One region of the Undibacterium sp. TJN25 genome, then DNA from elsewhere that is predicted to be linked to it. Evidence: predicted binding sites of a transcription regulator. Region 1 holds the regulator's gene; the other holds the start of a gene.
What was found. Region 1 encodes FNR, which switches genes on or off when oxygen is low (the NO sensors DNR and NnrR bind a similar motif). Its sites were predicted from a motif close to TTGATNNNNATCAA; they were not measured.
Positions count from the first base shown of each region.

Region 1 (8,510 bases):
ATGCATGGTAATGAATCCCCGCTTTATTCCAAACTACTTAGTATTTATTTGCTTATATACGATTTTGATATAAGTATAGGCGTTCTGCTTATTCTCCTCATTTTGCGGTTTTGGCAAAAGCACCCGCCCGAAGCATGATCAAAAGCATGCAAAAATATTAATAACCTATGTCCATACGCTACTTTTTTGAACTTAAAAGAGGCGTAAAGCCTCTGCATTAGTCCAAGAAGCTATATACTTATAACAGTATATAACAAGCTAAAAAACCAAACTCTCAAGCATAAGAGGCTTCCCGCAGCACAGCGCTGCCAGATGAGCCCAAAACACTATTCTGCAGTCTTCCGATCGTCATTTTATTGCTTTATGGCATGCGTCGGGATATCAAGGCCAATAATGAACTTACACCAACTCCGTTTTGTCCGCGAAGCCGTGCGGCAAAATTTTAACCTGACCGAAGCAGCCAAGGCGCTGTTCACTTCGCAGCCCGGCGTATCCAAGGCGATCATCGAGCTGGAAGAAGAGCTTGGCGTTGATATCTTTACTCGCCACGGCAAGCGTATTCGCGGCCTGACTGAGCCGGGCCGGGCGGTGCTGAAGTCGGTGGAACTGATCATGCAGGAAATCGACGGCCTGAAACGCATAGGCAAGGAATATGCGGCGCAGGACAGCGGCAGCTTTACCATTGCCACCACGCATACGCAGGCACGTTACGCCTTGCCCAAGGTAGTGCAGGCCTTCATGCAGCGCTACCCCAAAGTCAGGCTGTCGCTGCTGCAGGGTAATCCCAAGCAGATCGCTGAGATGGTCATGCGCGACCAGGCCGATCTTGCCATCGCCACGGAAGCCATTGCCGGCATAGACGGCCTTGTCTCCATGCCCTGCTACCAGTGGGAGCACGTCGTGGTGGTAACGCCGGAACATCCGCTGCTGAAGCTGAAGAGCATTACGCTGGAAGAGCTGGCACACTATCCCCTGATTACCTATGACGGTGCTTTTGCCGGCCGCAGCAAGATAGACCACGCGTTTGAAATCCGCAACCTGAAGCCCGATATCCTGCTGGAGGCAATAGACGCCGACGTCATCAAGACCTATGTGGAGCTGGGCATGGGCGTCGGCATCATTGCCGGCATGGCTTTCGATGCGGAGCGCGACAAGGGCTTGCGCTCTATCCCGGTAGGCCACCTGTTCGGCATGAATGTGTCGCGCGTCGCCGTCAAGAACGGCGCCTACCTGCGCAGCTATATCTATACCTTCATTGAACTGCTGACGCCCACGCTGAACCGCAAGCTGATCGACCAGGTGATGCAAGGTGGCAAGGATACCTACGATTTATGAACATGCAGGCATTGGCAGACTGGCCGCTGGCCGAGCGCAGCCGGCTTGGCGGCATACTGACCGATATCGACGACACTTTCACGACGCACGGCAAATTGACAGTCGCGGCGTTGGATGCAGTATCCAGGGTGCGCGCCGCGGGCCTGAAAGTCATCGCGGTGACGGGCAGGCCGACCTACTGGACGCTGCCCTTGCTGCGTTTGTGCAGCTTTGATGCGGTGATCGCGGAAAACGGCGCCAGCGCCTTCTGGCTGGACAGCAGCGGCAGGCAGCAGTCGCTGTTTTACGCCGATGCGCAGACGCGGCAACAACACCGGCAGCGGCTGCAGGCATTTGCACTTACCATGCAGCAGCACTTCCCTGATATCCATATCGCGGAAGACGCGCCGCAAAGGGTGGGCGACCTGGCTTTCGACATAGGCGAGAACATTGCGCCTATTCCGCTGCCGCGCCTGCAGGCGGTAGCGGCGTTGATACAGGCGGAGGGCCTGTACGCGACCACCAGCAGCATCCATGCCCACGCATCGGTCATGCCGTTCTCGAAGCAAAGCATGAGCCACCGGGTATTGCAGCAGGTGTTTGGCGTAGACGATGAGACCGCGCGCCGCCAATATGTGTTCATCGGCGATTCGGCCAACGATGCGTCGATGTTCGGGCATTACCCGCTGACGGTGGGCGTTGCCAACGTGCGCAGGTTCCTGGATCGTTTTGACGCGCATCCGGCTTATGTAACACAGCGGGAATACGGCGCCGGCTTCGTTGAACTGGCGGATGCCATCCTGGATGCCAGGCAGGTAGTGCAGATAAAGAACAAGCAGTGAGCAGCAGTTACAAGCAATAGCAAGCAATAACAAGCAACAGAGCAAAGAGGATATCCCCATGCGTGAATACTACGCCCAGCGCGCCAAGACCTACGAAACGAACTACCAGAAGCCCGAGCGCCAGGCCGATCTGGTCATTCTTCAGCAACTCATCTGCACCGCCTTGCAAGGCCATAAAGTGCTGGAACTCGCCTGCGGCACCGGTTACTGGACCGAGCGTTATGCGGCCGATGCGGCTTTGGTGACGGCGACCGACATCAACCAGCCTATGCTGGATATCGCGCAGAGCAAGGACTACCCGCCCGGCAAAGTACAGTTTGCCATCGCCGATGCTTTTAATGCACCGCAGGGCGACTACAGTGCCTATTTCGCCGGCCACCTGTGGTCGCATATCAAGCGCGAAGAGCAGACGGGCTTCCTGGCCCAGCTGAGCAAGAGCGGCGGCAAGGACAAACAGCTGGTGCTGATAGATAACAACTACGTGGAAGGCAGCAGCACACCTATCGCCCGCACGGACCTGGAAGGCAATACCTACCAGTTGCGCCTGCAGGAAGACGGCACACGCGTAGAGATCGTGAAGAATTTTCCTACCGATAGCACTTTACGGAAACGGTTTGGCCCGGCGGCCAAGGATATCCGGATACAAAGGACGGAGTATTACTGGATGTTGACTTGCGTGCTGCGGTAGTAGCAACTGCACTAACTACTTGACCGTGCTTTAAGTTCAAATTGAGTGTGGCTTTTTGGGATTGCTGACTAGGCCACCCCGGCCAGCAATCCAGATGCTGCTGAAGCGGCATACTGGCTATTTGCGCCCCTGCCGCATGCCCTGATTCACCATCGCCGCCAGCACCAGCGCCCCAATCGCCACCAGCGAACATATATCCCGAAACTTCACCTGCTCGTCGCCATCGAGCCCCAACAGCCAGTGCAACGCAAATTCCGAACTGTAGGACACCAGCAACAACAGGATGGACATGACGGTGACGGCCAGCGACAAAGAGATGAGGCGGCTGCTGGTGCGGCGGCTGAGGCTCATGCTGCCTCCAGCAGGGTTTTCAGCCGGGCCAGGTCGCGTTTGACCCACGCGGCGTCGGCGGCGAATTTGGCGCCATCCATGCCGGGCTGGCGCATCAGTGTGAAAACCAGTTCGCTGTGTTCGCCAACGGCGATGACACGCAGCGGGACGTAGATGACCTGTCCATTGGGCAGGCTGACCCAGTGGTCCAGTATGCCGAAATCGTTTCTGTCGCTGAAGCGAATGACAACCTGGCCTGCATCGGTATCGGCAACCCAGGCGCCGCCTTGCTGCGCCAGCCCCCTGCCAAGACCGGACGCCCAGTGCGCGAAATGAAGCGGCTGGCTTGCATAGTCGTAGACTGCCTGTGCGGAGCGCAGGATGTGGATGCTGAGATGGCGCAGTTGTTCGGCCATGGGCTTATTTCCTTCTGACGTATTTGCCGTCAAACGCCGTGTTCCAGGTTTTTCCTGCGTCTTCGGAGGTTTGCCACAGCTGCCGCACCGAGCCGTCCGCATTCCTGCTCCAGGTGATTTGCTGCCGGAGTATGGCGCCGGCTTTGTCCGGGTTGGCAGCATCGGTCCATAACACCATCTTGCCGTCGGCGAAGCCGCCTTCCAGCGCCAGCCGGCTGCCGCTGTTGTCCACCCAGCTCTGGTGCCATTTCTTGTCGGTGATGTCGTAGATGTTGATGCTCTTGCCGGTGAAGCCACCGGTGCCGGACCAGTTTTCCAGCAGCGCGCAGCCGTCGGCGAAGGATTGCACGACGCTGGCGCCGGCAGTCTTGCCGTTGGGCAGGTAGACATCCCACTGGCCCAGCCAGAAATCAAACTGGCGGTATTCTTCACTCTCGCAAGGTTTGGCTGGAGCTGCCGGGGTTGCAGGGGCAGCCGGCGTTGCGGGAGCCTGGGCGTGGGCGGCGAGGCTTGCGATCAGCATGCCGGTGCCCAATGCTGCAAGGATCAGGCGTTTAAAAGGGTGCATTCGATCTCCTGGATTGCTTTGTTCTGGTCACGATGCATTGATACCTGCGCTGGGACGGGCCGAGGGAGTCTCATTCAACATCGCATACGTTGCCGATATTATAAATGCTCGCGGCGATCCTCTGCAGCCGGCGTTGAGGGATCGCTGAAATAAGCCGGCGTGGGCACATCTTCGTGCAATTACTGTTTTCCACAGTGCAAAATAAGGTAAACTGCAAGGATTGATCAGCGTTGTACACCAGCCATTCCAAATGGAAAACACGATACCGCAAAGTATTGCTTTGCACCCTAGCTTACCTGTCAGTCTCCATGAGATACGCGCGCATTGTTCGTCATGCAGCCTGCATCAGCTGTGCCTGCCGATGGGGCTGGCGGAGGCGGATATGGACAAGCTGGACAAGATTATCGGCCGTCGTCGCCGTGTGGCGCGCGATCAGGCGCTGTACCGTATGGATGACCCATTCACCAACCTGTACGCAATCCGCTTCGGCCATTTCAAGACCTACCGGATTAATTCCGGCGGCCAGCAGCACATTACCGGCTTCCAGATGGCGGGAGAGCTGCTGGGCATGGATGCGATCAGCACCGAGCGCCACCATTGCGATGCCGTGGCGCTGGAAGACAGCGAGGTATGCGAAATTCCATTCACCGGGCTGGAAAGCCTGTTCTCCGAGATACCCACGCTGCTGAGCCATTTTCATCGCATCATGAGCCGTGAGATCACCCGCGAACAGAATGTGATGCTGCTGCTGGGCAGCATGCGTGCCGACCAGCGGTTTGCCGCCTTCCTGGTCAACCTGTCATCGCGTTATGCGACCCGCGGCTATTCGTCCACCCGTTTCCAGTTGCGCATGTCGCGTGAAGAGATCGGCAACTACCTGGGGCTAACCATAGAAAGCGTCAGCCGCCTGCTGTCCAAGTTCAAAAAGCTGGACCTGATGAAGGTGGACCATCGCGACATCGAACTGCTGCAACTGCCCAGGTTGAAAGCGCTGGCTGCCGGTACGGAAACCTGCAGCTAGCGCTGTACTTTACTCTTCCACTTGCAGCAGGTAGCAGGTCAGTGAGCTGGCCAGCGAACAGAACAGCCAGAAGCAGAAAAATCCCAGCGTATAGACAGCAGTCACAGACATGTCGATATGGCTGCCTGCCAGCGCCAGCTCGCGCGGATCAAACAGCGAAAAGAACAGGCCTTCAGCAGCAATCGCCGTCAGGAACGAAGGCCATAGTATCGATATCGCAATGCGCATGCTTGTCTCCTTCTTTGCTTGCCTGATTTTTGTTTTACAAGGGGCTGAGCTTTATTCCCTGCTGTTGCGGCCAGTTCCAGGTGCCGCTGATGCGCCACAGGCCGGCCTGGTCTTCCAGCGAGACCTGCCACTGGGCCCTGTCCAGCAGCGGTAGCGGCACTGCAAAGTTTCCGGCGCTGTCCACTTGAGCGCGTATTGTCCTGTCCTTTTCAGGCTGCGTGGGATGCACCAGCTTCACGATCAGCGTGCCTGCGGGCACGGCGTCGTTGCCGGCCAGCCTGCCTGCGACCATGCCGGCAGCGGCGTCATACTGCAAGGATGCGCCCAGTCTCAATGCGGCGGCGGCCTTGTCGCGCCGCAGGTCCCGGTTGATGGCCTGGCCTTCCTTGTAGTAGTCGTCAACCACCATTGGGTCCTGTGCGTGGTAGGCAAGCGAGGCCATATAGGACCCTGCGACGACGGAGATCAGCGGTGGCGTCAGCAGCAGCCACAGCCACAATTGCTTGAACCAGGGGACAGGATGGTGGTTCTCCAAGGGTAGTGCAGGCATATTGCCTCCTATGAGCGTGGAATAAAAAATACGGCTTTTTCTTTGACCTGCAAGTCCGGCCGGTCCTCCGCCTGCAATTCAAACCAGATCTGGTTACTGCCCGGCTTGCCGTCGCCATGGCCGGCATGTACACGCACCGGCACGGCCTTGCTCGTCGCTCCACCCAGTTCTATCCGTTCCGGCGTTTCCAGGCTGGCGGATGCAAGACCGGATACCTTGAGCCGGTAGGTATGGGCGAGTTCATCGGTATTCATGATCTGCAGCCGGTAAACGTTTTCGATAACGCCTTCCTCCAGCTCACGGCCCATGGAGCCGCGATCACGGATGACATCCAGTTTCAGCGGCGTGCGGGTCAGCAGGCTGCCGAAGAAGACAGCGGTAATCAACACCAGCAGGCTGCTGTATATCAGCACCCTGGTCCGGAAGATCGACTGCAGGATCTGCTGCGGCGAGAAATTCCGTTTCAGCGCATTGGCCGTGGAAAAGCGGATCAGCCCGCGCGGTGCCGCTATCTTATCCATTACCTCATCGCAGGCATCTATGCAGGCTGCGCAGCCTATGCATTCATATTGCAGTCCGTTGCGGATATCGATGCCGGTGGGGCAGACCTGCACGCACATCGAGCAGTCGATACAGCTGCCGGCAGCCGGACTCCTGGCATTTTTCGCGTTGCGTGGTTCGCCGCGCCGGCTGTCATAGGTCACCATCAAGGTGTCCTGGTCAAACATCACACTCTGGAAGCGAGCATACGGGCACATGTATTTACAGACCTGTTCGCGCATCCAGCCCGCATTGCCATAGGTGGCCAGTGCGTAGAACAATACCCAGAACAGTTCCCAAGGCCCTAACGCAAACAGCGTGATTTCCTGCAGCAGGCTATGGATGGGAGTGAAATAACCGACAAAGCTGACACCGGTCCATAAGGCAATGCCCAGCCATGCTGCATGCTTGGCGGTTTTCTTGCCGAGTTTGGCGAAGGAGGGCGGCTGCCTGTCCAGCCGTATGCGCGCGCTGCGGTTGCCTTCTATCTTGCGCTCCACCCACATGAAAATTTCGCTGTACACCGTCTGCGGGCAGGCAAAGCCGCACCACAGGCGTCCGGCCACGGTAGTGAACAGGAACAGCGCGTAGGCGCAGATGATCAGCAGCGCTGTCAGGTAAATGAAATCCTGCGGCCACAGCACGATGCCGAAGAGGTAGAACTTCCGCGCAGCAAGATCAAACAATACTGCCTGGCGTCCGTTCCAGGACAGCCACGGCAGGCCGTAAAATACCAGCTGCGTCAGCCAGACACAGATCCAGCGCCAGTTCGCGTATAGCCCTTTGGCTTCGCGCGGATAAATTTCCTCGCGCGAAGCATACATCTTGATGGTAGCGTAGTGCGGTTCAGCGTCAGGCATGGCAGCCTACCCGTTTAGTATAAGAAAGAAGCATCATTTTTGTGCCACGGCAGTATCGTTCGACAGGCTCCAGACATAGGCGGCAAGTACTTGTACTTTCGCTTCGCCAAGGAAATCCTTGAACGGCGGCATGGTATTGTTGCGCCCCTTGCGTATCGTCTCCATTACAGTTTCCACGCCGCCGCCGTACAGCCAGATCTTGTCGTTCAGCGTGGGCGCGCCTATTGCCTGGTTACCCACGCCGCTGGCGCCATGGCAACCGGCGCAGGCGCCAAACTTGGCCTTGCCGAAGACGGCCTTGATCGGATCATGTGAAGAATTCGACAGGCTCAACACATAATGCGCAACGTTCTGCACGTCCTCGTCGGTTCCCAGCGCTTGCGCCATGGACGGCATCTGGCCGTTGCGTCCATACATGATGGTGGTCTTGATGATGTCGGGTGCGCCGCCATACAGCCAGTCCTTATCTGTCAGGTTGGGAAAGCCCTTGTTGCCGCGCGCGTCTGAACCGTGGCATTGCGCGCAATAAGTCAGGAACAGCCGTTCGCCTATCGCGTGTGCTTGCGGATCTGCCGCGATGGCCTTGATATCCTGGTGCAGGTATTTGTCGAACAGGGGGCCGTATTCAGCATCGGCGACTTTCAGTTCTTTCTGGTATTGTCCGCTGGACTGCCAGCCCAGCTTCCCCGCATAGGTGCCGAGGCCGGGATACAGATAGAGGTAGATGGCGCCGAACACAATGGTCAGAATGAACAGCCACATCCACCAGCGCGGCAGCGGGTTGTTCAGCTCGCCCAGGTCTTCGTCCCAGAGATGGCCCGTGGTTTCGTCAGACGCGTGCCCATCGTGCGCATCGTGCCCATCGTGCCCATCGTGCCCATCGTGTCCATCGTGCCCATCGTGTCCGTCGCTGCTCACTTTGACCTTGGCTGTGGACTGAGTCCATAGCAGCACGCCGCAGCCGATGATGCCTAGTACGGTCAGCAGCGTGATATAGGCATTCCAGAAATCATTGGTGAAGTCAGCCATGGGGAGCCTCCGTTGCAGCAGCAGGCAAACCGGCATCGGCAAATTCGTCTGCAAACGGCAGGCTGGCGGCGGCAGCGAAATCGTCTTTACGGCCCGCGCTATAGGACCAGTAAACGATGCCGAG
Region 1 covers NZ_JBMPPM010000005.1:142,253-150,762, forward strand. The annotation lists gene ACO0LO_RS14005 (CysB family HTH-type transcriptional regulator) at 394-1,335, shown strand; gene ACO0LO_RS14010 (HAD family hydrolase) at 1,332-2,156, shown strand; gene ACO0LO_RS14015 (class I SAM-dependent methyltransferase) at 2,215-2,844, shown strand; gene ACO0LO_RS14020 (hypothetical protein) at 2,962-3,195, opposite strand; gene ACO0LO_RS14025 (SRPBCC family protein) at 3,192-3,590, opposite strand; gene ACO0LO_RS14030 (hypothetical protein) at 3,595-4,158, opposite strand; gene fnr (fumarate/nitrate reduction transcriptional regulator Fnr) at 4,409-5,179, shown strand; gene ACO0LO_RS14040 (hypothetical protein) at 5,189-5,407, opposite strand; gene ACO0LO_RS14045 (FixH family protein) at 5,442-5,957, opposite strand; gene ccoG (cytochrome c oxidase accessory protein CcoG) at 5,966-7,357, opposite strand; gene ccoP (cytochrome-c oxidase, cbb3-type subunit III) at 7,391-8,386, opposite strand; gene ACO0LO_RS14060 (cbb3-type cytochrome oxidase subunit 3) at 8,379-8,510, opposite strand, start outside.

Region 2 (8,510 bases), on a different contig from region 1:
ACGCCGGCAATGCTGATGCGCACATCTTGCTCGCCGCTGGCGCGTTTGGCGCTGCGCACGGGGAAGGAAGCCAGTGCCCTGATGCCGATATTGCAGGCATTCAGTTCTTCCGTATCACGCACGCAACCGTTCACGATAATCCCGGCCCAGCCGTTCTGCTGTGCCAGACTCGCGAGATTGCCGCCCACCAGCGCACAGCGGAAACTACCGCCGCCGTCGATAACCAGCACCTGGCCATTGCCCGGGCTTTCCAGCTTGCTCCTGACCAACGCATTTTCCTCAAATACTTTCAGCGTGACGGCAGGTCCAAAGAATTTTTGCTGCCGGCCGAACTTCGTGAAGATGGGCGGTAGCGCTCTAAGTTCGCCGCTTGCCAGCTTGTCTTCGTTGGCATCGCAAATATCGCAGGTAAAGAAGCTCATGATAGGCCTTTGCACAGTTTGAATGAAACAGCATTGGCTCTATATTATCAAATTGGCAGCTGACTTAGCCATGGAGCCTGTAAGAGAGACATTTTCTGTATGGAGTGCAATCTCGCCTTGCAGATAAATTCTTAGCTTTTCACAAGAAACAAGCAAATTCCGCGCGTCTGTTTTAAGATAAAGGCATATCATTTATCGCAAACCTGCCATGCCCCTCGTTCCGCTCAAGCATACCGACCCGCCGCCGTCCAATACCACGCCGAGTGCAGAGCGCAAACTGAGGCTGGTGGCGCGTGACCTGATCGCCCATCAGGTGTTAAAGCCGCATAGCCATCCGTGGGGCCAGCTGACCTATGCACGCGACGGCATGCTGCACGTAATCGCCGACAACAGCACCTGGTTCGTGCCGCCGCTGCGCGCGATATGGATACCGCCGAACATGGTGCATGAGATCCGCACGATGGAGACTGCCCAGCTGCGCGCGCTATACACCTATGCCGGCTACATCCCTTTTCCGATCGAACATTGCATAGTGCTGGAAGTCTCGCCGCTGCTGCGGGAGCTGATACATAGCGTAGAAAGCCTGGATGAGCCGGGCCCTCGGGAGGATCATCTGGTGCAGGTCATCCTGGATGAGCTCGTACATGCGGAAACCTTGCCCATGCACCTGGCAATGCCGCGCGACAAGCGCCTGAAAAGCCTGTGCGAAAGCCTGATCGCCGAGCCATCCTCCACACTGACGCTGGAAGATTTTGCGCAGCAGGTTGGCGCTTCTGCACGAACGCTGTCGCGGCTGTTTGAACAGGACCTGGGCTTGAGTTTCGGCCAGTGGCGCCAGCAGATGCGGCTGACCAGGGCAACCTCGCTGATCGCCAGCGGCCTGCCGTTGTCACGGGTCGCCAGCGAACTCGGCTACACCAGCCAATCGGCATTTTCAGCCATGTTCAAGAAAACCTTCGGCAAGTCGCCGTCGGCGTTTTACCAAAATAAATAAATATGAAGCGCAGATAAACAAAGAAGCCGGCACTGAGGCCGGCTTCCCGCACTACCACTATCGTTACCGCTGCTACTAGGCTTTGGTGAAAACCAGCTCGCCACCGGATGCATTCACCGAAATGACATCCTTGGGACCAAACTTGCCTTGCAAGATCAGTTTGGACAAGGGACTTTCGATTTCCTGCTGGATCGCGCGTTTCAGGGGGCGCGCACCATAGACCGGATCGAAACCCGCCTCTGCGATTTTTTGCAGCGCCGCATCCGATACCTGCAAGCCCATTTCCATCTGCTCCAGGCGTTTGCCCAGCACATCCAGCTGTATCCTGGCAATTGCGCCGATATTCTTCGTATCCAGCGCATGGAACACGACGATCTCGTCGATACGGTTGATGAATTCGGGACGGAAGTGGTTTTTCACTTCTCCCATCACCGCCATCTTGATCACCGCCGGATCGCTGCCTTCCATTGCCTGGATCTGGTGCGAACCGAGATTGGACGTCATCACGATCACGGTGTTTTTGAAGTCCACCGTGCGCCCTTGCCCGTCCGTCATGCGGCCATCGTCCAGCACCTGCAACAGTACGTTGAACACGTCGTGATGCGCTTTTTCCACCTCGTCCAGCAGGATCACGCTATAAGGCTTGCGGCGTACCGCTTCCGTCAGGTAACCGCCCTCTTCATAGCCAACGTAGCCGGGCGGCGCGCCGATCAGGCGGGCGACCGAGTGCTTCTCCATGAACTCGCTCATGTCGATACGGATCAGCGCATCTTCAGTATCGAACAGGAAGCCTGCCAATGCCTTGGTCAGTTCGGTTTTACCCACACCGGTCGGCCCCAAAAACAGGAAGGAACCGTAAGGCCTGCCCGGGTCGCTGAGGCCGGCGCGCGAACGGCGGATGGCGTCCGACACGGCAACAATGGCTTCATGCTGGCCGACGACGCGCTTATGCAATGCATCTTCCATCTGCAGCAGTTTCTCGCGCTCGCCCTGCATCATGCGCGACACGGGTATGCCGGTGGCGCGCGAGACGATTTCGGCAATTTCTTCCGCACCGACCTGCGTACGCAGCAGCTTCATCTTGCCGCCGCTATGTTGCGTATCGTCCGCCTGCTTCAACTGGGCTTCCAGTTCAGGCATGCGGCCGTACTGCAGCTCTGACATGGTCTGCCAGTCGCCCTTGCGTTTGGCGTCGTCCATCTGCAAGCGGATTTTTTCGATTTCCTCGCGGATATGCGCACTGCCCTGCACCGTCGCTTTTTCCGATTTCCAGATTTCTTCCAGGTCCGCATACTCGCGCGACAGGCGTGTGATTTCTTCCTCGATCAGCACCAGGCGTTTTTTTGAGCCTTCGTCTTTTTCACGCTTGACGGCCTCCCTTTCGATTTTCAGCTGGATCAGGCGACGGTCCAGCTTATCCATTACCTCAGGCTTGGAATCGATTTCTATCTTGATCTTGGACGCGGCTTCATCGATCAGGTCAATTGCCTTGTCCGGCAGAAAACGGTCGGTGATGTAACGATGCGACAATTCCGCCGCTGCGATAATCGCCGGATCGGTAATGTCCACGCCATGGTGGACCTCATATTTTTCCTGCAGGCCGCGCAGGATCGCAATCGTGGCTTCCACGCTCGGCTCGTCCACGATGATTTTCTGGAAGCGGCGTTCCAGTGCGGCGTCTTTCTCTATGTACTTGCGGTATTCGTCCAGCGTGGTCGCGCCCACGCAATGCAGTTCGCCGCGCGCCAGTGCAGGCTTGAGCATATTGCCGGCATCCATCGCGCCCTCGGCCTTACCTGCACCCACCATCGTGTGCAGCTCGTCGATGAAAACGATGGTCTGTCCTTCGTCCAGCGCAATTTCTTTCAGCACTGCTTTCAGCCGCTCTTCAAACTCGCCGCGGAACTTGGCGCCGGCCAGCAGCGCCGCCATGTCCAGCGACAGCACGCGTTTGGATTTAAGGCTGTCCGGCACTTCGCCGTTGACGATACGTTGCGCCAGGCCCTCGACGATTGCGGTCTTGCCGACGCCGGGTTCGCCTATCAGCACAGGGTTGTTTTTGCTGCGCCGTTGCAAGACCTGGATCGCGCGGCGGATTTCATCGTCGCGGCCTATCACCGGATCCAGCTTACCCAGGCGGGCGCGCTCGGTCAGGTCCAGCGTGTATTTTTTCAATGCTTCGCGCTGGCCTTCAGCCTCCTGCGAATTGACGCTGGCGCCACCGCGCACTGCGGAAATCGCCGCCTCCAGCGATTTACGGGTCAGGCCGTTTTCCCTGGCCAGCTTGCCGGCATCGGATTTGTCGTCGGCCAGCGCCAGCAACAGCATCTCGCTGGCGAGAAACTCGTCGCCGCGCTTTTGCGCTTCCTTGTCAGCAAGATTGAGCAAATTGCTCAATTCGCGCCCTACCTGCACCTGGCCGTCAGTGCCGGTGACCTTGGGCAGGCGCTCCTGCGCCAGCTTTAATGCCGACGTAAGACCGCCTACATTCACTCCGGCCCTCTGTAAAATCGACCGCGCGCCCCCATCTTCCTGGTTCAGCAGAGCCAGTAAAATGTGCACAGGTTCTATGTATTGGTTATCATTGCCGACCGCATAGCTTTGCGCATCGGCCAATGCTTCCTGCAATTTTGTTGTTAGCTTATCGAGACGCATCAAATGCTCCTGAAGAATGGGTTATTACGTCAGAAAATTGGGGCGGTGAACGACATTTTCAAGAATAGGACATGCGGTAAACCTGATCCAGATCAAGTTTACCGGCAATGACGATGGAATTATTACAAATACAAGTTACCTACCAGGCCGAACAGGACCGCATCCTCGCCCGGTTTTCCTTTGGGGAAGCAGGCGAAGGCAAGGAAAAACAGGAAATCCAGGCGCACATCACCCGGAGGCTGCTGCTCCAGCTATGGCCGACCACGCTGCAAGCGCTGGCGACCCAGGTCGTGCTGAACAAGCCGGAAGCAGCGCATGCCAGCGCCGACATTGTCCAGATGGAACACGAGTCCCTGCTGAAACAGATGCGGGAAGACGGCGGCTTTGCCAACCCCTACGAAGCCGGCGCGCAAACCTTCCCGCGCGGCGAAGCCCCCTTGCTGATCCAGACCATCAACTTCAATATAGTTGCCGGTGCGCCGATTTGCCTGCAATTCTTCCCTGCCGGAGAAGACGCCTTTGAAATCACGCTGCCGGAAAGCCTGATGCACGGTTTTTGCAGCCTGTTGCAAGCCGCGGCCAGGGAAGCGGACTGGGGCGTAGACCTGGTCATACCGGGAAGCGAGCGCAGCGCGACGGCTTCCTACATGCTGAATTAACGTAAAAAAAAAGCTTGCGGAACAGTATCGCAAGCTTTTTGGCGTATATAAGGCACCGCGTTCATTCAAAGGCAGTATTCTTTTTAAACTGCTCGGTCGCTGCCACCAGCGCAGCGGCAATGCCAGGCTCCATCGCGGCATGGCCGGCGTCGCCTATCAGGTGAAAACGCGCCTCCGGCCACGCCTGGTGCAGACGGTAGGCACTGGCAGGCGGGCAGATCACGTCGTAGCGGCCTTGCACGATTACAGCAGGTAAGTGCCTGATCTTGCCGATATTGCGGATCAGTTGGTCTTCTTCCATGAAGGCTGCATTCACCATGTAGTGCGCTTCCAGCCGGCCCAGCCCGAGGCTGACGGCATCTGATTCAAAATCCTCTATTGCCTGCGCCTGCGGCTTAAGGAACAGGCAGCTGCCTTCATAACGGCTCCAGTTGCGCGCGGCTTCGGTGTACACCGCTGCATCGTCGCAGAACAGGCGTTTGACGTAGGCCTGCAGCAGGTCGCCGCGCTCTTCGGCAGGAATCGCTTCGGCAAAACGCTGGTGCACCTCCGGGTAAAACCAGCCCATGCCGTTGACGAACCAGTCCACCTCTGCCTTGGTGCACAGGAAGATACCGCGCAACACGAAACCCAGGCAACGCTCCGCATGTGCTTCGCCATAGGCCAGCGCCAGCGTCGAGCCCCAGGAGCCGCCGAACACCAGCCATTGCGCAATACCCAGCATCTCGCGGATTTTTTCTATATCGGACACCAGCAGGCCGGTCGTGTTGTTGTGGTACTCGCCCAGCGGCGTAGACTTGCCTGCGCCGCGCTGGTCGAACAGCACGATGCGGTAATGCTGAGGATCAAAAAAGCGCCGGTGGCTGGGCGACAGGCCGCCACCAGGGCCGCCGTGCAGGAACAGTACAGGCACGCCATCCGGATTGCCGCACTCTTCCCAGTACAGCGTATGGAGATCATCCACCTGCAGCGTGCCTGTGCGGTAAGGCTCTATCGCAGGAAACAGGGGGGTGTCGAGTTGGTCTGACATAACAGGCTTTCTATCGTTATAGGTTACGGCGCGGGCATGGCAATGCCGGCTAAGGAACGCTCTTGCCCTGGGCAGCATTGACCGATGTCATGCCCCATTTGGCCAGCGCCTTGTCATCGTGTTCGCGGGCATCGACCCAGCGCGCGCCTTGCGGCGTCTGTTCTTTCTTCCAGAACGGCGCCTGCGTCTTCAGGTAATCCATGATGAATTCGCACGCCGCGAACGCCTCGCCGCGGTGGGCGGATGCCACCGCTACCAGCACGATCTGGTCCAGCGGTTGCAAGGCGCCTACCCGGTGGATCACCAGGCAATCCTGCAATGTCCAGCGCCCGTGCGCCTGCTGCACGATGCCTTCCAGCGCTTTTTCGGTCATGCCAGGATAGTGTTCCAGTTCCATTACGTGCACATCCTGGCCTTCATTCATGTCGCGCACCACGCCGACAAAGCTGACGACCGCACCTATGGCAGGCTTGCCGGCGCGCAGCCGGGCTATTTCTGTGCTGACATCGAAATCTTCAGTCTGAACGGAGATCGGCATATAGCTCCTAACCGCCGGTGACCGGTGGAAAAAAAGCGAGTTCGCCGCCATCGGCGACAGGCGTATCGGCACTGCACATTTCCTGGTTATAGGCCATGCGCAGCGCGCGGCCTTCCGCCAGCGCTTCGGCCCAGGCGCCGCCGCGCGCGACCAGCCAGGCGCGCACGTCGCCGACCGTTTTTATCTGCGCAGACAAGCTGGCCTGTTCCGCCGAAGTCCCAACTTTTTCCCGCACGCTGGCAAAAAAACGCAATTCCAGTTTCATTTACTCTTCCAATACCCATACTTGTAATTCAATCTGCACCTACGACAGCAATTCTGCAAAAGGCAGGAAGCGCACCATATCTCCTGACACAATGGTCTTGCCCGGGGCCAGGTCGATCAGGCCGTCGCCCCATACGGTGGAGGTCAGCACGCCGGAACTCTGGTTTTGAAACAGGTCCAGGCCGCCGTCCTTGTTCAGCCTGGCCCGCAGGAACTCATTGCGGCGGTCCGGCTTGCTCCAGTCGAAATCCGCCCTCAGGGTATAGGACAACGGCGCCACGCCGGCAACGCCCTGCATGCGCAGGATGAAGGGCCGCACGAACAGCAGGAAAGTGACGAAGCTGGCCACAGGGTTGCCCGGCAAACCCAGGAAGAACGCTGAACCGACCTCGCCAAAAGCCAGCGGCTTGCCCGGTTTGACGGCGATCTGCCACATGTTCAGCCTGCCTTCCGCTTCCACGGCGGGTTTGACGTGGTCTTCCTCGCCGACCGACACGCCGCCCGACGTAATGATCAGGTCATGCTGCTGCGCAGCGCGGCGCAAGGTATCGCGCGTGGCCTCCAGGTTGTCGGGCACGATGCCGTAGTCGGTGATCTCGCAGCCTATGCCCTGCAGCAAACCCGTCAGCGTAAACCGGTTGGAATTATAGATGGCGCCAGGCTTTAAAGGGTCGCCCGGCATGGCCAGTTCGTCGCCTGTGAAAAATACCGCGACACGCAGCTTGCGCACCACTGGCAGGCTCGCCAGACCGACGGAAGCCGCCAGGCCCAGCTCCTGCCCGCGTAAACGCGTTCCCGCAGGCAGGATAGCCGCGCCCGCGCGGATGTCCTCGCCCTGGCGGCGGATCCATTCACCGGATTCCGGTACGTGGTTGACGATGACGCTGTCGGCGCCTTCGGATTTTTCCAGCGTGCATTGCTCCTGCATGACTACTGCATCAGCGCCTGCCGGTATCATCGCGCCGGTAAAGATGCGAGCCACCGTGCCTGCTTCCAGCGGCTGGCCTACGTAGCCGGCCGGGATGCGCTGCGATACCCGCAGGCGCGCCTGGCCGCCGGCGCAATCGGCAGCGCGCACGGCATAACCGTCCATCTGCGTATTATCGGCAGGCGGCACATGCAGTTGCGATACCTGCGTTTGCGCCAGGATGCGGCCGAAGGCCGAGAGGGTCGGTACGGTTTCCGTGTCTGTTACAGGACGCACGGCTGCCAGCAGCGTATCCAGTGCTTCGGCGACGCTCAGCATCGGCTTTTTTTCATTCATGGTTTGGGTCTATCCGTGGTTTGGCAGTATTTTGCAATATTTTCACACTATGTGGCTTATTGTATATCGGCAGCAGCAAGCGCACTGCCCCTCAGCAGATAAGACTGATTACGCAATCGCACCTTGCGCTGCAGCGTGGGCTTCCGGAAGCTTATATAATGTCCTGAAATGACCGCATCGTGTCCGCCGCGCGGCATCCTGCTCATTCCGGAACTGGTATCCTTTAAGCTAACTCCATGTAGCCTCTCTTGATCTTGATAAGGATATCACCATGCTCGAACTCCGACCCGGATGTGAATGCTGCGACCGCGACCTGCCGCCTGATTCCGCGGATGCGCGGATATGCACGTTTGAATGCACGTTCTGCGTAGATTGCGTGGATAATGTACTGCGGGGCGTCTGCCCGAATTGCGGCGGCAACTTTGCGCCGCGGCCGATACGCCCGGCGTCCAAGCTGACGAACAACCCACCGTCGCAAAAAAGAACATTCAATCCCGATTGCTTTCCGGCCAGCCGGTAAACACTTTACCGCTCTGCACCGAGCTACTTTGCCAGAATATTGTCCATGTCCACAAATGTCCCCCACTCCCTGTCGCCGCGCCAACTGGTGACCGCGCTGATCGTTATTTTTCTGTGGGGCATGAATTTCGTGGTCATAAAGATCGGCCTGAAGGGAGTTCCTCC
Region 2 covers NZ_JBMPPM010000001.1:726,451-734,960, forward strand. The annotation lists gene rraA (ribonuclease E activity regulator RraA) at 1-422, opposite strand, end outside; gene ACO0LO_RS03240 (AraC family transcriptional regulator) at 631-1,416, shown strand; gene clpB (ATP-dependent chaperone ClpB) at 1,492-4,071, opposite strand; gene ACO0LO_RS03250 (hypothetical protein) at 4,185-4,730, shown strand; gene pip (prolyl aminopeptidase) at 4,792-5,760, opposite strand; gene moaE (molybdopterin synthase catalytic subunit MoaE) at 5,810-6,298, opposite strand; gene moaD (molybdopterin converting factor subunit 1) at 6,306-6,563, opposite strand; gene glp (gephyrin-like molybdotransferase Glp) at 6,603-7,826, opposite strand; gene ACO0LO_RS03275 (DUF1272 domain-containing protein) at 8,098-8,346, shown strand; gene ACO0LO_RS03280 (EamA family transporter) at 8,416-8,510, shown strand, end outside.
Region 2: a site for FNR is predicted at 4,154-4,167, ahead of clpB (ATP-dependent chaperone ClpB). Genes of this name have one in related genera too.